One region of the Pseudomonas sp. R4-84 genome, then DNA from elsewhere that is predicted to be linked to it. Evidence: predicted binding sites of a transcription regulator. Region 1 holds the regulator's gene; each other region holds the start of a gene.
The links. The regulator sigma-54, encoded in region 1, starts transcription at its own class of promoters, with help from an activator protein. The targets are predictions, from matches to a motif close to ANTGGCATNNANNTTGCTNT.
Positions count from the first base shown of each region.

Region 2: the regulator sigma-54 is predicted to act here: its motif matches at 2,486-2,505, upstream of glnA (type I glutamate--ammonia ligase).
Region 3: the regulator sigma-54 is predicted to act here: its motif matches at 2,180-2,199, upstream of glnK (P-II family nitrogen regulator).
Region 4: the regulator sigma-54 is predicted to act here: its motif matches at 2,508-2,527, upstream of M1D68_RS07445 (flagellar basal body rod protein FlgF).

Region 1 is NZ_CP096390.1:4,642,106-4,646,656, forward strand. It holds gene M1D68_RS21210 (KdsC family phosphatase) at 1-178, shown strand, start outside; gene lptC (LPS export ABC transporter periplasmic protein LptC) at 186-758, shown strand; gene lptA (lipopolysaccharide transport periplasmic protein LptA) at 745-1,293, shown strand; gene lptB (LPS export ABC transporter ATP-binding protein) at 1,293-2,018, shown strand; gene M1D68_RS21230 (RNA polymerase factor sigma-54) at 2,214-3,710, shown strand; gene hpf (ribosome hibernation-promoting factor, HPF/YfiA family) at 3,786-4,094, shown strand; gene ptsN (PTS IIA-like nitrogen regulatory protein PtsN) at 4,107-4,551, shown strand, end outside.
Region 2 is NZ_CP096390.1:5,218,571-5,223,121, reverse strand. It holds gene M1D68_RS23590 (DUF4124 domain-containing protein) at 1-170, opposite strand, end outside; gene M1D68_RS23585 (chorismate mutase) at 306-863, opposite strand; gene glnA (type I glutamate--ammonia ligase) at 985-2,391, opposite strand; gene thiI (tRNA uracil 4-sulfurtransferase ThiI) at 2,720-4,174, shown strand; gene typA (translational GTPase TypA) at 4,309-4,551, shown strand, end outside.
Region 3 is NZ_CP096390.1:198,084-202,634, forward strand. It holds gene M1D68_RS00825 (YifB family Mg chelatase-like AAA ATPase) at 1-1,469, opposite strand, end outside; gene M1D68_RS00830 (accessory factor UbiK family protein) at 1,727-1,987, opposite strand; gene glnK (P-II family nitrogen regulator) at 2,401-2,739, shown strand; gene M1D68_RS00840 (ammonium transporter) at 2,773-4,107, shown strand; gene M1D68_RS00845 (secondary thiamine-phosphate synthase enzyme YjbQ) at 4,321-4,551, shown strand, end outside.
Region 4 is NZ_CP096390.1:1,579,832-1,584,382, reverse strand. It holds gene M1D68_RS07460 (flagellar basal body P-ring protein FlgI) at 1-67, opposite strand, end outside; gene flgH (flagellar basal body L-ring protein FlgH) at 113-808, opposite strand; gene flgG (flagellar basal-body rod protein FlgG) at 881-1,666, opposite strand; gene M1D68_RS07445 (flagellar basal body rod protein FlgF) at 1,716-2,453, opposite strand; gene M1D68_RS07440 (sigma-54-dependent transcriptional regulator) at 2,790-4,352, opposite strand.

The DNA.
Region 1 (4,551 bases):
GCCGGTCATCCGTCGGGTCGGCCTGGGCATGGCAGTGGCCAACGCAGCGGCGTTCGTGCGCGAGCACGCCCATGGCGTCACCACGGCAAGGGGCGGCGAAGGTGCAGCCCGTGAATTCTGTGAACTGATCCTGCGTGCCCAGGGCCACCTCGAAGCGGCCAACGCCGCATACTTGTGAGCCATTTATGCTAAGCAAGAAGATTCGCACCATTCTGGTATTCAGCTGCATCGCCGCGATTTTCGCTGCGGTGGGCTATTGGAACATCAGCCCGGAACGCTTCCTTGACCAACCCGCGGCCAAGGTCGAGGAAAATGACATCGACTGGTATGCGACCAATACGCATACCCTGCAATACCTGCCGGACGGAAAGGTGCAGTACGAGATGACGGCCGACAAGGTCGATCATGTAAAGGCCAGCGACGTCACGCTGGTGACCAAACCGGACCTGAACATGTTCCGGGGTACCGAATTTCCATGGCACGTGCAGAGCGAACGGGCCGAGGTCAATCCCGGCGGCACCGAAGTCGAACTGATCGACTCGGTGCGCATCGCCCGGACCGATGAAAAGAACCGTACGACCATCATCACCAGCAGTCGCATGACGGTCTTCCCGCAGCGAGAATATGCGCAGACCGAGCAACCCGTTAGAATCGACGGCGCTGGCGGCGTGTCGACCGGCGTGGGAATGAAGGCGTATTTGAAGGAAAGCAGGATACACCTGCTATCGAAAGTAAGAGGACAGTATGAAGCTCGCTAAAACCCTCCCTATTTTGCTCAGTCTGGGCGCTGCACTGGGAAGCGCGAGCGCCTGGGCCCTTCCCAACGACCGCGACCAGCCTATCCGCATCCAGGCCGACGACGCGCAACTGGACGACAAGAACGGTGTCGCCACCTATAAGGGTGACGTGATCATTACCCAGGGCTCGATGAAGGTGACCGGCAATACCGTCACCATCACCCGGACCCAGTCCGGCGACATCGACGTAGTGACATCCGTGGGCAACCTGGCGTACTTCGAACAGTTGCAGACCGCAGGCGACACCAAGCCTGTGCAGGGTTACGGGGTCACCATCCAGTATCACGCCGCCCAGGACCGCGTTGTATTGATCGACCGCGCCAAGGTCGTCGACAAGGACAACAACGTGACCCAAGGCGAGAAGATCGTCTACGACACGGTCAAGAAGCTGGCCAGCGCCGGCCGTGCCACTGGCAGCAAGGTGACCGAACAGCGTCCGCGGATCGACATGGTGATCCAGCCGAAAAAGAAAACCGACGAGCAGAAGGCGCAGTAATGGCAACTCTGAAAGCCCAGCACCTGGCCAAGAGCTACAAGAGCCGCCAGGTTGTGCGCGATGTCAGCCTGTCCATCGACAGCGGCCAGATCGTTGGCTTGCTCGGCCCCAACGGCGCGGGCAAGACAACCTGTTTCTACATGATCGTCGGGCTGGTTCAGGCCGACCAGGGCCGCGTACTGATCGACGACCTGGATGTCAGCCACCAGCCGATGCACGGCCGGGCGAAAGCCGGTATCGGTTATCTGCCGCAAGAAGCGTCGATCTTCCGCAAACTGTCGGTGGCCGACAACATCATGGCCATCCTCGAGACCCGCAAGGAGCTCGACAAGGCCGGCCGCCGCCAGGAATTGGAGAGCCTGCTGCAGGAATTCCATATCAGCCACATTCGCGACAACCTGGGCATGAGCCTGTCCGGCGGCGAACGTCGTCGCGTGGAAATTGCCCGCGCCCTGGCTACCGCGCCGAAATTCATTCTGCTCGACGAACCCTTCGCCGGCGTAGACCCGATTTCGGTGGGCGACATCAAGCAGATCATCCATCATCTCAAGGCCAAGGGGATCGGCGTGCTGATCACCGACCACAACGTGCGCGAGACACTGGACATCTGCGAGACCGCCTATATCGTCAACGACGGCCAGTTGATCGCCGAGGGCGACTCGGCCACCATCCTGGCCAACGAGCTGGTCAAGGAAGTGTATCTGGGCCACGAGTTCCGCCTTTAAGCCACGAAGCCTCAGGCGAAGGCCTGGGTGGCGCCGAATGTCCGATGACGACCCGTGGGGCACTCTCAATTAATTGAAGACGCCCCCTAGGCAAACACTTCAGTTTCAGGCATATAATTTGCTTAAGTTTGGCGCTCCGGCGCCCTGTAGTGGATGGCGCATGTGCGCCGGCAAATAAGGTGTTAAGCCCCTGCCATGAAACCATCGCTAGTCTTGAGAATGGGCCAGCAGCTGACGATGACACCGCAGCTGCAACAGGCCATCCGCCTGCTTCAATTGTCGACCCTGGACCTGCAACAGGAAATCCAAGAGGCCCTGGAATCCAATCCGATGCTCGAACGCCAGGAAGAGGGCGACGACTTCGACAACACCGATCCACTGGCCGACAATGTCGAGCAGAAAACCACCCCGGAAATCCAGGAACCAACCTACCAACAGGAAGCCGCCCCCACGGTGGACAACCTTGAGGATGGCGAATGGAACGAGCGCATTCCCAACGACCTGCCCGTGGACACGGCTTGGGAAGACGTCTATCAGACCAGCGCCAGCAGCCTGCCGAGCGGCGATGACGACGAATGGGATTTCACTACCCGCACGTCCGCCGGCGAGAGCTTGCAGAGTCATCTGCTCTGGCAATTGAACCTGGCGCCGATGTCCGATACCGATCGCCTGATCGCCGTGACCCTGATCGATTGCATCAACAACCAGGGTTACCTGGACGAGACGCTGGAAGAAATTCTCGAAGCCTTCGACCCCGAGCTCGACATCGAGCTGGACGAGATCGAAGCCGTCTTGCATCGCATCCAGCAGTTCGAACCCGCCGGCATCGGTGCTCGCAACCTGGGCGAATGCCTGTTGCTGCAGCTGCGCCAATTGCCCGCCAAAACCCCGTGGCTGGCCGAAGCCAAGCGCCTGGTGACCGATTACATCGACCTTTTGGGCGGACGCGACTACAGCCAACTGATGCGTCGCATGAAGCTCAAGGAAGATGAACTGCGCCAGGTCATCGAGCTGGTGCAAAGCCTCAACCCGCGTCCTGGCTCACAGATCGAATCCACCGAGCCCGAATACGTCGTCCCCGACGTAATCGTGCGCAAGCACAACGATCGCTGGCTGGTGGAGCTCAACCAGGAGTCGATGCCCAAGCTGCGCGTCAACGCCCAGTACGCAGGTTTCGTCAAACGCGCCGACACCAGCGCCGACAACACCTTCATGCGCAACCAGTTGCAGGAAGCGCGCTGGTTCATCAAGAGCCTGCAGAGCCGCAACGAAACCCTGATGAAAGTCGCCACCCAGATCGTCGAGCATCAGCGCGGCTTCCTGGAATATGGCGACGAAGCGATGAAGCCGTTGGTCCTGCATGACATTGCCGAGGCGGTGGGCATGCACGAATCGACGATTTCACGGGTGACCACCCAGAAATTCATGCATACCCCTCGGGGCATCTATGAATTGAAATACTTTTTCTCCAGCCACGTCAGCACCTCCGAAGGCGGCGAATGCTCGTCCACGGCCATCCGCGCGATCATCAAAAAACTGGTCGCTGCGGAAAATCAGAAAAAGCCGTTGAGTGACAGCAAGATCGCTGGTTTACTGGAGGCACAAGGCATTCAGGTGGCCCGCCGTACCGTCGCCAAATACCGCGAATCCCTGGGGATCGCACCTTCGAGCGAACGCAAGCGGTTGATGTAACAGGCCACGCCACAGCGTTCCAGTGGCAGGCACCCAGCCTGCCGCTTTATGCACTGGCAACGAAGGAGAAGCTGTATGCAAGTCAACATCAGTGGACACCAACTGGAAGTGACCGAACCCCTGCGCACCTACATCGGCGAAAAACTCGACCGATTGGAGAGGCATTTCGACAAAATCACCAACGTGCAAGTCATTCTGAACGTCGAAAAGCTGAAGCAGAAGATCGAAGCCACACTGCATATTCCCGGCGGAGAAGTGGTTGCCAATGCGGAGCATGATGACATGTATGCCGCGATTGACCTGCTGACCGACAAGCTGGATCGCCAACTCAAAAAGCATAAGGAAAAGACCCAGAGCCTCCTCCAGGGCGCAACCGGTCGTTAACCCCCCCAATCCATGATCCGACTAGAAACCATCCTGACCCCCGGCCGTTCCCAGGTGAACGCGCCGGGTGGCAGTAAGAAGAAAGCCCTCGAACAAATTGCCAACCTGATCCACCGCGAAGTGCCGGATCTGGAAATGCAGGACGTCTTCGAGGCCCTTATCGCCCGTGAAAAACTAGGCTCCACCGGTTTTGGCAACGGCATCGCCATTCCACATTGCCGCCTCAAAGGCTGTACGTCGCCCATCAGCGCGCTACTGCACCTTGAAGCGCCCATAGATTTTGACGCCATCGACGGCGCCCCGGTCGACCTGCTGTTCGTATTGCTGGTTCCGGAAGCGGCGACCGATGCGCACCTTGAGCTGCTGCGCCAGATCGCCAGCATGCTGGACCGCAAGGAAGTGCGCGAAAGACTGCGCAGCGCAACGAGTAACGACGCTTTGTATCAGGTTGTCCTGG
Region 2 (4,551 bases), 580 kb from region 1:
TGGGTTTCAACGCTGTTGAGCGGCGGCAACTCCACCGCCTGGGCCGGCACGCCGTCGGGCGGCTGGTTGCTGTAGGCGGTGTTGCCGTTGGCGTCGGTGTATTTGTAGATCTGCGCGGCGGCGGGCAGCGTCAGCAGCAACAAAAAGAAGATTGAGAAACCACGACCCATGGAAAAATTGACCGAAAACAAGAGGTGATAGTTGCAGCATAGGTCACGGTGGGCGGTTGGCCAAAGTGTTGCGCCCAGCCCAGAGCCCGCCTCATCGCGAGCAAGCTCGCTCCCACAGGGAAAGGGGGTGTGGCCTCAGGGTTTTGTGGATATACACAGTCCGCCGGTTGCCCGGATCTGGGCCAGCCGGTGCACCGGGTGCTGTTTGTTGTGGTGGGTGGCCTGGGCCAGCCATTGCGGGCACTGTGGATCGGTGCGGTAGGGCGCGAAGTCGGCCAGTTGTTGCAGCAGGCGTTTTTGCAGGCGGTCGAGTTTAGGGCGGATCTCGCCTACCAGGTCCGGGCGCGGCAGGTCTGGCGCCTTGCCGTCCAGGGCCCAGTCGGACAAGTTGATGTATTGGACCAGTTTGTTGGCTTCTATCTGGGCGGCGAAAAACGCCTCCACCGTCTCGCCGTTCAGCTTGTAGGTGGGCGCCTGGGCCACGGCGGCGGCAATGACTTCGCGCTCGCGCGGACGGTCCTCTACGGGTTTGCCACTGTCCCATTTGCTCAATGCCACTTGATCTGCGATCAGCAGGCGTTCGCCGATGGCATTGAGCAACGGCGTCAGGGCGTCGGGGGCGTTGCTGGCCTCGGCTGTGGAACACAGCAGTGCGGCAGACAGGGCGAGGCAAATCTTCAAGCGGGAAGTCATTGGCGATCTCGTCTTGTAAGGGAAGCGGCGCACCATCATGCACGCATCCTGCGCCCATAAAAAAGGCCTCCCGAAGGAGGCCTCTCTTTAGTTCACGCCGTGCGTGGCGGCGCTTACTGGATCAGCAGCTGTAGTACAGCTCGTATTCCAGTGGGTGTACGAAGGTGCGAACCTTGATTTCTTCTTCGCTTTTCAGTGCGATGTAAGCGTCGATGAAGTCATCGCTGAATACGCCGCCCTTGGTCAGGAACGCACGGCCCTTGTCCAGCTCTTCCAGGGCTTCTTTCAGGCTGCCACAAACCTGTGGGATTTCCTTGGCCTCTTCAGGCGGCAGGTCATACAGGTTTTTGTCAGCGGCATCGCCAGGGTGGATCTTGTTCTGGATACCGTCCAGGCCGGCCATCATCAGTGCAGCGAAGGCCAGGTATGGGTTGGCAGCCGGATCCGGGAAGCGCGCTTCGATACGGCGGGCTTTCGGGCTGTTAACGTAAGGGATACGGATCGAGGCGGAACGGTTGCGAGCCGAGTAGGCCAGCATGACCGGGGCTTCGAAGCCTGGTACCAGACGCTTGTAGGAGTTGGTCGACGGGTTGGTGAAGCCGTTCAGGGCCTTACCGTGCTTGATGATGCCACCGATGAAGTACAGGGCAGTGTCCGACAGACCGGCATAACCTTCGCCAGCGAAGGTGTTCTTGCCGTCCTTGGAGATCGACATGTGCACGTGCATGCCCGAACCGTTGTCGCCGTACAGAGGCTTCGGCATGAAGGTCGCGGTGCGGCCGTAGGCGTCGGCAACGTTGTGTACGCAGTACTTCAAGGTCTGGACTTCGTCAGCCTTCTTCACCAGTGTGTTGAATTTCACACCGATTTCGTTCTGGCCGGCAGTTGCCACTTCGTGGTGGTGAACTTCGACGGTCTGGCCCATTTCTTCCAGTGCGTTGCACATGGAGGTACGGATTTCGTGGTCGAAGTCGAACGGTGGAACCGGGAAGTAGCCGCCTTTGATACCTGGACGGTGGCCTTTGTTGCCGCCTTCCACGTCCTGGTCGGACATCCACGAACCTTGTTCGGAGAAGATCTTGAACATGGAGCCGGAGATATCGGACTTGAACTTGACCGAGTCAAAGATGAAGAACTCAGGCTCTGGACCGAAGAAAGCGGTGTCGCCGATACCGGTGGACTTCAGGTATTCCTCGGCGCGGTGGGCAATGGCGCGTGGGTCGCGGTCATAGCCTTGCATGGTCGAAGGTTCGATGATGTCGCAGACCAGGATCAGGGTCGGCTCTTCGGTGAACGGGTCCAGGACGGCGGTTTCGTCGTCCGGCATCAGAATCATGTCGGAGGCTTCGATGCCTTTCCAGCCGGAGATGGAAGAACCGTCGAACATCTTGCCGATTTCGAAGAATTCGTCGTCCAGCGCATCACGGGCCGGCATGGTCACGTGATGTTGAGTGCCTTTGGTGTCAGTGAAGCGCAGATCAATCCACTTGACGTCATGATCTTTGATGAGTTGAACCGACTTCGACATATGTCCTCCGGGTGGCTTCGGGCGGGTAGTGGAGTGCCCTTAGATATGGGTGATGCCGGCGCGAATACTCTGCCAAGGCAACCTGCCTCACAAGGGAGCAAATTGCATGCCAGTGCCCCACCATGGGTTTTTTGCACCAAATCCACGCTTTTACAGGCGCAAATCAAAGATTGTCAGACAATAACGCACTGCAATGTGGCGCCGTCATTCGATAATGACCCGTTTTGGTGCATGCAAAACCATCTGCACATAAACTGGTTAAACCTTGAGCAATTTCCGCTATAATCCGCGCCCCCCTTTTTCGGCTGGCCGTTCGCGCGCTGTTTTCATGAAACTAATCGTAAAAGTCTTCCCCGAGATCACCATCAAGAGCCGCCCGGTACGGATGCGTTTCATCCGCCAGTTGGCCAAGAACATCCGTGCCGTGCTCCGTGACCTGGACCCGGCCGTGGTGGTGAACGGTGTGTGGGACAACCTCGAACTGGAAACCCGCGTCAGCGAACCCAAGCTGCTGAAGGAAATGACCGAGCGCCTGAGCTGCATGCCGGGCATCGCGCATTTCCTGCAAGTTGACGAGTACCCGCTGGGGGACTTCGACGATATCCTCGCCAAGTGCATGCTCCATTATGGTGATGCACTGGCCGGCAAGATCTTTTCGGTCCGCTGCAAGCGCGCCGGCAAGCACCCGTTCAGTTCCATGGATGTGGAACGTTATGTCGGCAGCCAATTGCGCCGGCAGTGCGGCGCCGCCGGGATCTCGCTGAAAGATCCGCAGGTTGAAGTGCGCATCGAAATTCGCGACCAGCGGTTGTTCGTGATCCACAGCCAGCACGACAGCATCGGCGGTTACCCGTTAGGGTCACTGGAGCAAACGCTGGTGCTGATGTCCGGTGGCTTCGATTCCACCGTCGCCGCTTACCAGATCATGCGTCGCGGCCTGATGAGCCATTTCTGCTTCTTCAACCTCGGCGGGCGCGCCCATGAGCTGGGCGTGATGGAAGTGGCGCACTTCATCTGGAAGAAGTACGGCAGCTCCCAGCGCGTGTTATTTGTGAGCGTGCCGTTCGAAGAAGTCCTGGGCGAGATTCTCGGCAAAGTCGATAACAGTCATATGGGCGTCATTTTGAAGCGTATGATGTTGCGTGCCGCGACGAGCATCGCCGACCGCCTGCACATCGACGCGCTGGTGACCGGCGAGGCGATTTCCCAGGTATCGAGCCAGACGCTGCCGAACCTGTCGGTGATCGACTGCGTGACCGAGAAACTCGTGCTGCGCCCGCTGATCGCCAGCCACAAGCAGGACATCATCGACACGGCGAACGAGATCGGCACCGCCGATTTCGCCCGGCACATGCCCGAGTACTGCGGGGTCATCTCGGTCAATCCGAAGACGGCGGCCAAGCGCGGGCGCGTGGAGCATGAAGAGAAAGAATTCGACATGGCGGTACTCGAGCGCGCGATCGAGAACGCCAGGCTGGTACCGATCGATCGGGTCATCGACGAATTGGGCCAGGACATCCAGATTGAAGAAGTCGGCGAAGCGCTGGCCGGTCAGATCATCATCGACATCCGTCACCCGGACGATGCTGAGGACGACCCGCTGAGTATCGCCGGCGTCGAGGTACAAACGATGCCGTTCTATGCAGTGAACGCGCGTTTCAAGGAACTGGACCCTACTCGCCAGTACCTGCTGTATTGCGACAAAGGCGTGATGAGTCGCCTGCATGCTCACCATTTGCTCAGTGAGGGGCATGCCAATGTGCGCGTTTATCGACCGAGCTAAGTGCCCGGGGCTGTTTGCCTGTGGCCTGCGTCACCGGCCCCCCGACGCCGCCGACACGCTGTAACTGTCGGACTCTACTGTAAATCGCTGCCACGACCTGTCAGCACACCGAATCCTCTGATCGAGATACACAAGTGATCGAAAATCTACGCAACATCGCCATCATTGCTCACGTTGACCATGGTAAGACCACCCTGGTAGACAAACTCTTGCGTCAATCCGGCACCCTGGAGCGCAACGAGCTCAACGACGAGCGCGTGATGGACTCCAACGACCAGGAAAAAGAGCGCGGTATTACCATCCTGGCGAAAAACACCGCCATCAACTGGAACGGCTACCACATCAACATCGTGGACACCCCGGGCCACGCCGACTTC
Region 3 (4,551 bases), 1.2 Mb from region 1:
AAGGCTTCGGCCAGGTGCTCGCGGCTGATCCGTTCCAACTGCTGAAGGTCGGCCAGCGTGCGGGCGACCTTCAGCAAGCGGTGGGCGGCTCGCAGCGACAGGGTCAGTCGTTCGCAGGCGGTTTCCAGCCACGCCTCGTCGGTCGAGGACAGTTTGCAATGGCGGCGCAGCCCCGGTAGATCGAGGAATGCGTTGGCACAGCCTTGGCGGGTTTGCTGGCGTTCCCGGGCTTCGGCCACCCGCTCGGCCGCGGTGGCGGTGTCGTCACCCGGTTCGCCTTTGGGATTGAGCGCCGTGGCTTCCCGCGCCACGGTCAGGTGCAGGTCGATGCGGTCGAGCAAGGGGCCGGACAGCTTGTTGCGATAGCGCTGCACCATGTCCGGTGTGCACGAGCAGCGGCCGCTGGGCTCGCCAAGGTATCCACAGGGGCAGGGGTTCATGGCCGCTACCAACTGGAAGCGGGCCGGGAAGCGCACGCGATCGCGGGCGCGCGAAACCACGATATGCCCCGACTCCAAGGGCTCCCTCAGGACTTCCAATACCTTGCGATCAAACTCTGGAAGCTCGTCCAGGAACAGCACGCCGTGGTGGGCGAGGGTGATTTCCCCCGGTTGCGGCTTGGAGCCTCCACCCACCAGGGCAGGGCCGGACGCCGAATGGTGTGGCTGGCGGAACGGCCGTTGCGGCCAATGGCTCAAGGGCACGCAACTGGCAACCGACTGTATAGCCGCGACCTCCAGGGCCTCGCTTTCGGCCAGCGGTGGCAGCAACCCCGGCAAACGACTCGCCAGCAGCGTCTTGCCCGTACCGGGTGGGCCACTGAACAACAGGTTGTGAGCTCCCGCTGCCGCGATCAGCAAGGCGCGCTTGGCTCCGGCTTGACCTTGTACTTCGCTGAGGTCGGGATAGGGCTTGCTGGCCGAGAGCAGCCCGTTGGACACAAAAGGCTCGACTGGGGCGTGGCCGTTGAAATGCGCCACTGCTTCGAGCAGATGGTCCACGGCGATCACCTTCAGCCCCGACGCCAGGCAAGCTTCCTCGGCGTTGGCCCGGGGTACCAACAGCATGCGTCCAGCCTTGCGTGCCGCCAGCGCCGCGGGGAGCACGCCGCGTACCGGTCTCACGGCGCCGGACAATGCCAGTTCGCCGAGGCACTCCACGTCGTCCAGCATCAAGGTCGGCACCTGCACGCTGGCCGACAGGATTCCCAAGGCAATCGCCAGGTCGAACCGGCCTCCGTCCTTGGGGAGATCCGCTGGCGCCAGGTTCAGGGTGATGCGCCGCGCCGGGAAATTGAGCCCTGAATTGATGATCGCGCTACGCACCCGGTCCTTGCTCTCCTTCACCGCCGCCTCCGGCAGGCCGACCATCGTCAGTGACGGCAAGCCGTTGGCCAGATGAACCTCAACGGTAACGGCAGGGGCTTCGACCCCCACTTGGGCGCGGCTGTGGACGATGGCGAGCGACATGAAGCGTTCCTTGACTGATGGAGAGCCGCATCCTGCGGCTCTTGAAGACTAGTCCGGGGAAACTGAGAGGGCGGGGCAATTGAAGGGGCAAATTTTCGCAGGATGTTGCGCAAGTGGGGGCATGAATGAACAACCGCCATTCAGGCGGTTGTTTTTCAGTTGCCGTTACAGGCGGCGAGCCCCTGCCGGCGCTTTGGATGATCTGGTGGGCCTTGGACAAATCACGCGCTTAACGCCGCATCCCTGGCAAGAGGTGCTCACTCGTCCTTGGGGTCGAGTCGCGCCTCCAGCTCGGCCACCTTGGCTTCCAGGCTCTCCAGCCGTGCCCGGGTCCGGGCCAGCACGACCATCTGGCTGTCGAATTCTTCCCGGCTGACCAGGTCCAGCTTGCTGAACCCGCTTTGCAACAGGGCCTTGAACTGGCTTTCGATTTCATTCTTGGGGAGTGGCGTGTCGCCGCTCAACAGGCGGGAGGCGTGGCCGCTCAGGGCGTCGAGGAGGTCTTTGGGCGCGAGCATGTCAGGTGTCCTGGAAACAATGGCGGGCAGTGTATCACGCAGTGTCTATAGTCAATTCGCGGCTCGGGTTGCACGCTTTTCGCGCACGGCCCCGGGCATCACCGCACCGTTGTTGTGCGTATCGCTGCGGTTCGTGGTTCGGCGCAGGCCGGCGCAACGGGTAAAGGGTTGAAATCAGGGGGGTTGGGTACAGATGGCAAGCTTTCTGCTTAGTGGCTGGTGACCCATGCACTGATGCAGTCGCTGTGACGAATGCAGTGCAGCAGGCGGAGCGGGGAGTTTCGTCAGGAGTAGTCAGCTGGCACCGGTCGGGCAACTTGGGCCGACGACGCGTTACAAAGCCAGGCACTGCGCTTAGACTTGAGTCGGGTTTGTTTTCCTGGGGCAAGTCCACCAATTCGGGAGAGAGTTTCATGAAGCTAGTCACTGCCATCATCAAGCCGTTCAAGCTGGACGACGTACGCGAGTCGCTGTCCGAAATCGGCGTGCAGGGCATTACCGTTACTGAAGTCAAAGGCTTCGGTAGGCAGAAAGGCCATACCGAGCTGTATCGCGGCGCGGAATACGTGGTCGACTTCCTGCCCAAGGTGAAGATCGATGTCGCCATCGACGACAAGGATCTTGATCGGGTCATCGAGGCGATTACCAAGGCCGCCAACACCGGCAAGATTGGTGACGGAAAGATCTTCGTGGTCAATCTGGAACAGGCCATTCGCATCCGTACCGGCGAAACCGATACCGACGCTATCTAAGCCGTCAAACCCAACGCCCCAGGAGAAAACAATATGACTCTGCGTAAATTCGCAGGGCTAGGAGCCCTGTTGTCCTTCGTAATGCCTGGCCTGGCCATGGCGGAAGAAGCGGCAGCCCCAGTCCTCAACTCCGGCGACACTGCCTGGATGCTGACTGCCACGATTCTTGTCCTGTTCATGACCATCCCTGGCCTTGCGCTGTTCTACGGCGGCATGGTTCGGTCGAAAAACATTCTTTCGGTGATGATGCAGTGCTTCGCCATCACCGGTCTGATCAGCGTCCTGTGGGTCATCTACGGTTACAGCATTGCGTTCGACACCACTGGCATGGAACAGGGCGTCGTCAACTTCAATTCCTTCATCGGCGGCCTGGGCAAGGCATTCCTGGCAGGCGTCACCCCGGCCAGCCTGACCGGTCCGGCTGCATTGTTTCCAGAAGCGGTGTTCATCACTTTCCAGATGACCTTCGCCATCATCACCCCAGCGCTGATCGTCGGTGCCTTTGCCGAGCGGATGAAATTCTCCGCCATGCTGATCTTCATGGGCGTGTGGTTCACCCTGGTGTATGCGCCGATTGCGCACATGGTCTGGTCCGGCAACGGCGGCCTGATGTGGGATTGGGGCGTGCTGGACTTCGCCGGCGGCACCGTGGTGCATATCAACGCCGGTATCGCCGGTCTCGTAGCCTGTCTGGTATTGGGCAAGCGCAAAGGTTTCCCGACCACCCCAATGGCACCGCATAACCTGGGTTACACCCTAATGGGCGCGGCCATGCTGTGGGTAGGCTGGTTCGGCTTCAACGCCGGCTCCGCCGTCGCGGCCAACGGCACTGCCGGCATGGCGATGCTGGTCACCCAGATCGCCACGGCTGCCGCGGCACTGGGCTGGATGTTTGCCGAGTGGATCACCCACGGCAAGCCAAGCGCGCTGGGCATTGCCTCGGGCGTGGTGGCCGGCCTGGTTGCAATCACCCCGGCTGCCGGCACCGTGGGCCCGATGGGCGCCTTGGTCATCGGCCTGGCGGCGGGCGTGGTGTGCTTCTTCTGCGCCACCACCCTCAAGCGCAAGCTCGGCTATGACGACTCCCTGGATGCCTTCGGCGTACATGGCATCGGCGGTATCCTCGGGGCGATCCTGACCGGTGTATTCGCTGCACCGGCACTGGGTGGCTTCGGCACCGTGACCGATATCGGCGCACAAGTGTGGATTCAATTCAAAGGCGTGGGTTTCACCGTGATCTATACCGCGGTCGTGACCTTCATCATTCTCAAGGTACTGGACGCCGTCATGGGCCTGCGTGTCTCCGAGGAAGAAGAAGCCGTGGGCCTGGACTTGGCCCAGCACAACGAGCGTGGTTACAACCTGTAAGCAACGCGCAAAAAAAATGCCCGGTTCGCCGGGCATTTTTTTGTCTGGAATTTGTCATTGCTCACAAGGTTCGCCGGTTTTTTCCGACGCCTTTTGTTGTGTATATGACATGGGTTTTTCTACCGCCAAAGACTTACATCGAGGCAGGAATATTAGGCCCTTTGTTTTTTTCCAGAGCGCGCTAGAATGCGCGCCGAACGTGCGGAGATCTGTATGTGGCAACAGACGCTGATAACCCTGCGGGCGAGGCCCCGGGGCTTTCATCTGGTGACGGACGAGCTACTCGCCGGCCTGCCTGAACTCAAGGCATGTCGTGTCGGTCTGTTGCATCTGTGGCTGCAGCACACCTCGGCCTCGTTGACCATCAACGAGAACGCCGATCCGGCGGTACGTCGAGACTTCGAACGATTTTTCAATCGGCTGATCCCACAAGGAACCGCCGGC
Region 4 (4,551 bases), 2.6 Mb from region 1:
AACGCACGCCGGAAATACTGGCGATGTCCTTCAGGCGCTCGGCTTGAGCGCTGAAGGCTGCCGACATCACCAGGGCACCGATCAACAGCTGTTTAAGATTCAACTTGATCACCTAGAAAGGGAACTTCGGGCTGAGGAAGAAGCGGTCGAACCAACCTGGCTGACTCGCATCGGCAAAGGCACCAGTGCCCGAATAGGTGATGCGCGCATCGGCCACGCGAGTGGACGAAACGGTGTTATCGGTGGCGATGTCATCGGCCCGAACCATGCCGGCGATGCGTACCAGTTCGTCACCGGTGTTGAGCGTCAGCCACTTTTCACCCCGTACGACGATGATGCCGTTGGGCAGGACGTCGGCCACCGTCACGGTGATCGAACCGGTCAGGCTGTTGCTCTGTCCCGACTTGCTGTCGCCCTTGGTGGCACGGTCGGCGCCATAGCCGGCGTTGAGGCTGAGATCGTTGCTGCCGATCGGATTGTTGGTGGTCAGGCCCGAGCCGAACAGCGATGTCAGGCCGACGCTGGTCTCGCTGGTCTTGTCGATCTGCGAGTTGGCGTTCTTGCTGGCCTGGGTCCGCTCGTTCAGGGTGATGGTGATGATGTCACCGACCCGGAAAGCCTTGCGATCGCTGTACAGGTTCTGCTCGAAACCGGCCTGGTAGATCGAACCGTTATTGGCCGCCGCCGGCAACGGTGTGCGCGGCAACACCGGAGCGTAATACGGGTCATTGGGCCTTGGCGTTGGCGCGACACAGCCCGCCAATGCGGTGATCCCACTCAATGCCAGAACAGATACGAAGCGATTCATGACCCTACCTCTTGGTGTTGCAGGCGACCCTGGAGCCGCCCTGTCTACGTGATGACGAATGTTGCGACGCGATTACAGGTTCTGCGTGACGAACGAGAGCATCTGGTCGGCGGTGGAGATCACTTTGGAGTTCATCTCGTAGGCGCGCTGGGTGGTGATCATGTTGACCATCTCCTCAACGGTGCTCACGTTCGACGTTTCCAGGGTGTTCTGCAGCGTGGTGCCGAAGCCGTTCAGGCCAGGCGTGCCGACTTGTGGCGCGCCGCTGGCAGCGGTTTCCATGAACAGGTTGTTACCCACCGCTTGCAGGCCGGCCGGGTTGATGAAATCGGCGGTCTGCAGGTTGCCGATCACCTGGGAGGCCGGGTTGCCCGCCACGGTGATGGACACGGTGCCGTCGCGGCCCACGGTGAAGGTCTGGGCATCGTTCGGGATGATGATGGCCGGTTCCAGGGCGAAACCACTGGCGTTGACGATCTGGCCATTGGAATCGAGGTGGAAGGTACCGTCACGGGTGTAGGACGTGGTGCCGTCCGGCTGCAGGATCTGGAAGAAACCGCGACCGTCGATGGCCATGTCCAGCGGCTGCTCGGTGGTCTGCAGGCTGCCGGCGTTGAAGTTTTTCTGGGTGCCGACGATGCGCACACCAGTACCCACTTGCAGGCCCGACGGCAATTCGCTGTCCTGGGTCGACTGGGCGCCTGGCTGGCGTTTTACCTGGTAGAGCAGGTCCTGGAACTCGGCGCGATCACGTTTGAAACCCGTGGTCGAGACGTTCGCCAGGTTGTTGGAAATGGTGGACAGGTTTGTGTCCTGGGCGGACAGACCTGTTTTGGCAACCCAAAGAGCCGGAAGCATTCGATTCTCCTCTCACGCCTGTTTTTCGGCGCAGCGCTGTAATTAGTGATTAGATCTGCAAGACCCGAGCCATGGCCTCATCGCCTTCTTTGGCGGTGTTCATCATCTTGACGTGAAGCTCGAACTGCTTGGCCAGGGCCAGCACCGAAGTCATTTCATCCACGGCATTGACGTTGCTCGCTTCCTGGAAGCCCGACACCAGTTGTACGTTGGCATCGATGGGCGCGGGCTGGCCGTCCTTGGTGCGGATCGAGCCGTCGAGGCCCTTGGTCATGTTCTTGAGGTCAGGGTTGACCAGTTTGATTCGGTCCACCTCAGCCATCACCCGCGGGCCTTCGCCCATGGCGCGAATGCTGATGGTGCCGTCCTGGCCAATTTCGATTTTCTGCTCCGGTGGCACGGCGATCGGACCGCCATTGCCCATTACCGGCATGCCGTTGCCGGCCCGCAGCACACCCAGGGCGTCAACGTTGAGGCTGCCGGTACGCACGTAGCTTTCACCGCCGTCGGGATTCTGCACGGCCATCCAGCCCGGTCCGCTGACCGCCACGTCCAGGTCGCGACCGGTTTCAACCAGCGCTCCCGGGGTAAAGTCAGTGGCAGGCCGTTCGGACATGGCAAACGCCCGCGCCGGAAAGCTGTCGCCGAACACCGGCATCGAACGTGCCTGCTCCAGGTCTTTCTGAAAACCATTGGTGGAGATGTTCGCCAGGTTGTTGGCATGGGCCCGTTGCGCCAGTGCGTTCTGGCTGGCGCCGGTCATTGCCACATAAAGGTACTTGTCCACTGTCGTTCCTCTGCATGCCGGACGTTTGCCGCCCACTGCTGTGTTGCACAGCCTTAAGCAAATTGCAGACCAACTTATTTCTGACGCTGGTGGGGCCGGTAAATAAAGGACTTGGCGGAATTGAAAGGGATTATGGAAACGTATCGAAGACGAAAAACCGGCGGTGTCGTGCCGCTTACGGCAAGTGTCCGCCTAACCTGATCAAATAGACGCCCCGTGGCGAGGGAGCTTGCTCCCGCTGGGCCGGTCCGACGCCTCGGGCGTAGCGGCTCCACACTTTTGGCGATTGCTACCCAACCGAGCGGGAGCAGCTCCCTCGCCACGAAGCGTCTATCATCACATGCCGGGTTCTTTGCCCACCTCATACTCACGCAACTTATTGGCAATCGTCGTATGGGAAACCCCCAGCCGCTTGCCCAGTTGCCGGCTGCTCGGGTGTTCGGAATACAGGCGCTCGAGCACGGCCTTCTCGAAACGGCCGACGATCTCGTCCAGCCCTCCGTCGAGGGAAAAGTCACCGAGGGGTTGGCGTACGCCGTAGTCCGGCAGGCGAATGTGTTCGGCCTTGACCTTCCCGCCGTCGCATAGGGAAACGGCCTGGAACAGCACGTTTTCCAGTTGCCGGACATTGCCTGGCCAGTGGTAGTGACTGAGCCGGTCCATCGCCGCTGGGGCCAGTCTTGGCAGTGGGCAGCCAATCTGGCGACTGGCCTGGTCGAGGAAATGCTCGACCAGCGGGGCCAGCCCGTCGAGGCATTCGCGCAGCGGCGGGATGTGCAGAGAAAGCACATTCAGGCGATGGTACAAATCTTGACGGAATTCTCCCCGGGCACAGAGTTCGGACAAATCGACCTGGGTCGCGCAGATTACCCTGACATCCAGGTAGACCTCTTCGTCACTGCCTACGCGGCGGAAGCAACCGTCCTGTAGGAAACGCAGCAATTTCACTTGCAAGCGCGGACTCATTTCTCCGACACCGTCGAGAAACAGCGTACCGCCCGCCGTCAGCTCCAGCAGCCCGAGCTTGCCTTCGGCCCGCGCCCCTTCGAAGGCGCCGGGCCCGTAGCCGAACAGTTCAGTCTCGGCCATGGACTCCGGTAATCCGGCGCAGTTGAGCGCCATCAACGGCGATTGCCCCCGTGGGCTTGCCAGGTGACAGGCACGGGCCAGCAATTCCTTGCCGGTTCCGGTTTCGCCTTCTATCAATAGCGGCGCGTCCAGCGGCGCCATGCGCCGGGCCTCGCGGACCACCGCCGCCATTACCTTCGAACTCTGGAAAATACTGTCGAAGCCGCGCAGTTCCTGCTTGCGCACGTTATAGATGCGCTCGCCTACCCGGTCGGCGCGGTGCAAGGTCAGCACCGCGCCGGCCATCGCCTCGCTGTCGTCGTGCTCCGATTGCAGCGGCGCGATGTCCGCCAGGAACACATCGCCCTTGACCTTGACCCGCAGGCCATTGATCCGAGATTGGTTGGCGCGCACCAGTTCCGGCAGGTCGAAGTCCTCGGCGTAGCGGGACAAGGGAATCCCCGGCACCTCGTCGACCCGCACCCCGAGCAACTGCGCCGCCGCCCGGTTGGCCGCGACGATGGAGCCGCCCATGTCGATGGACAACACCGGAAACTCCAAGGCGCCAAGCAAGGCATTGAGCTCCATGTGCCGACGCTCGCTCGGCATCAGCCCTACGCGCTTGACGCCGAACACCCCGGCGATGCCTTCGAACTTCGGACGCAACGCCTGGAACTGGATGTTGATCAGGTTCGGGCAGTGCAGGTAGATCGCATTGCCATGCTCGCCACCGACCTCGCCCCGGGCGACGTTGATGCCGTATTCCACCAGCAGATTGAGAATGTCCCGCAGGATGCCGATGCGGTTCTGGCAATGGACTTTGATACGCATGAGAGGCCCGATGCTGTTCACTTAAGGTTTGTTTGATTCATTGTGGCGAGGGAGCTTGCTCCCGCTGGGGCGCGAAGCGGCCCTGTTTTTTTGGGGCTGCTGCGCAGCCCAGCGGGAGCAAGCTCCCTCGCCACGGTTTTCTGCGCTGCGGCGCAAATAGCCGTCAAGATTATGTGACAGTTTGAGAACCTTTCCCAGC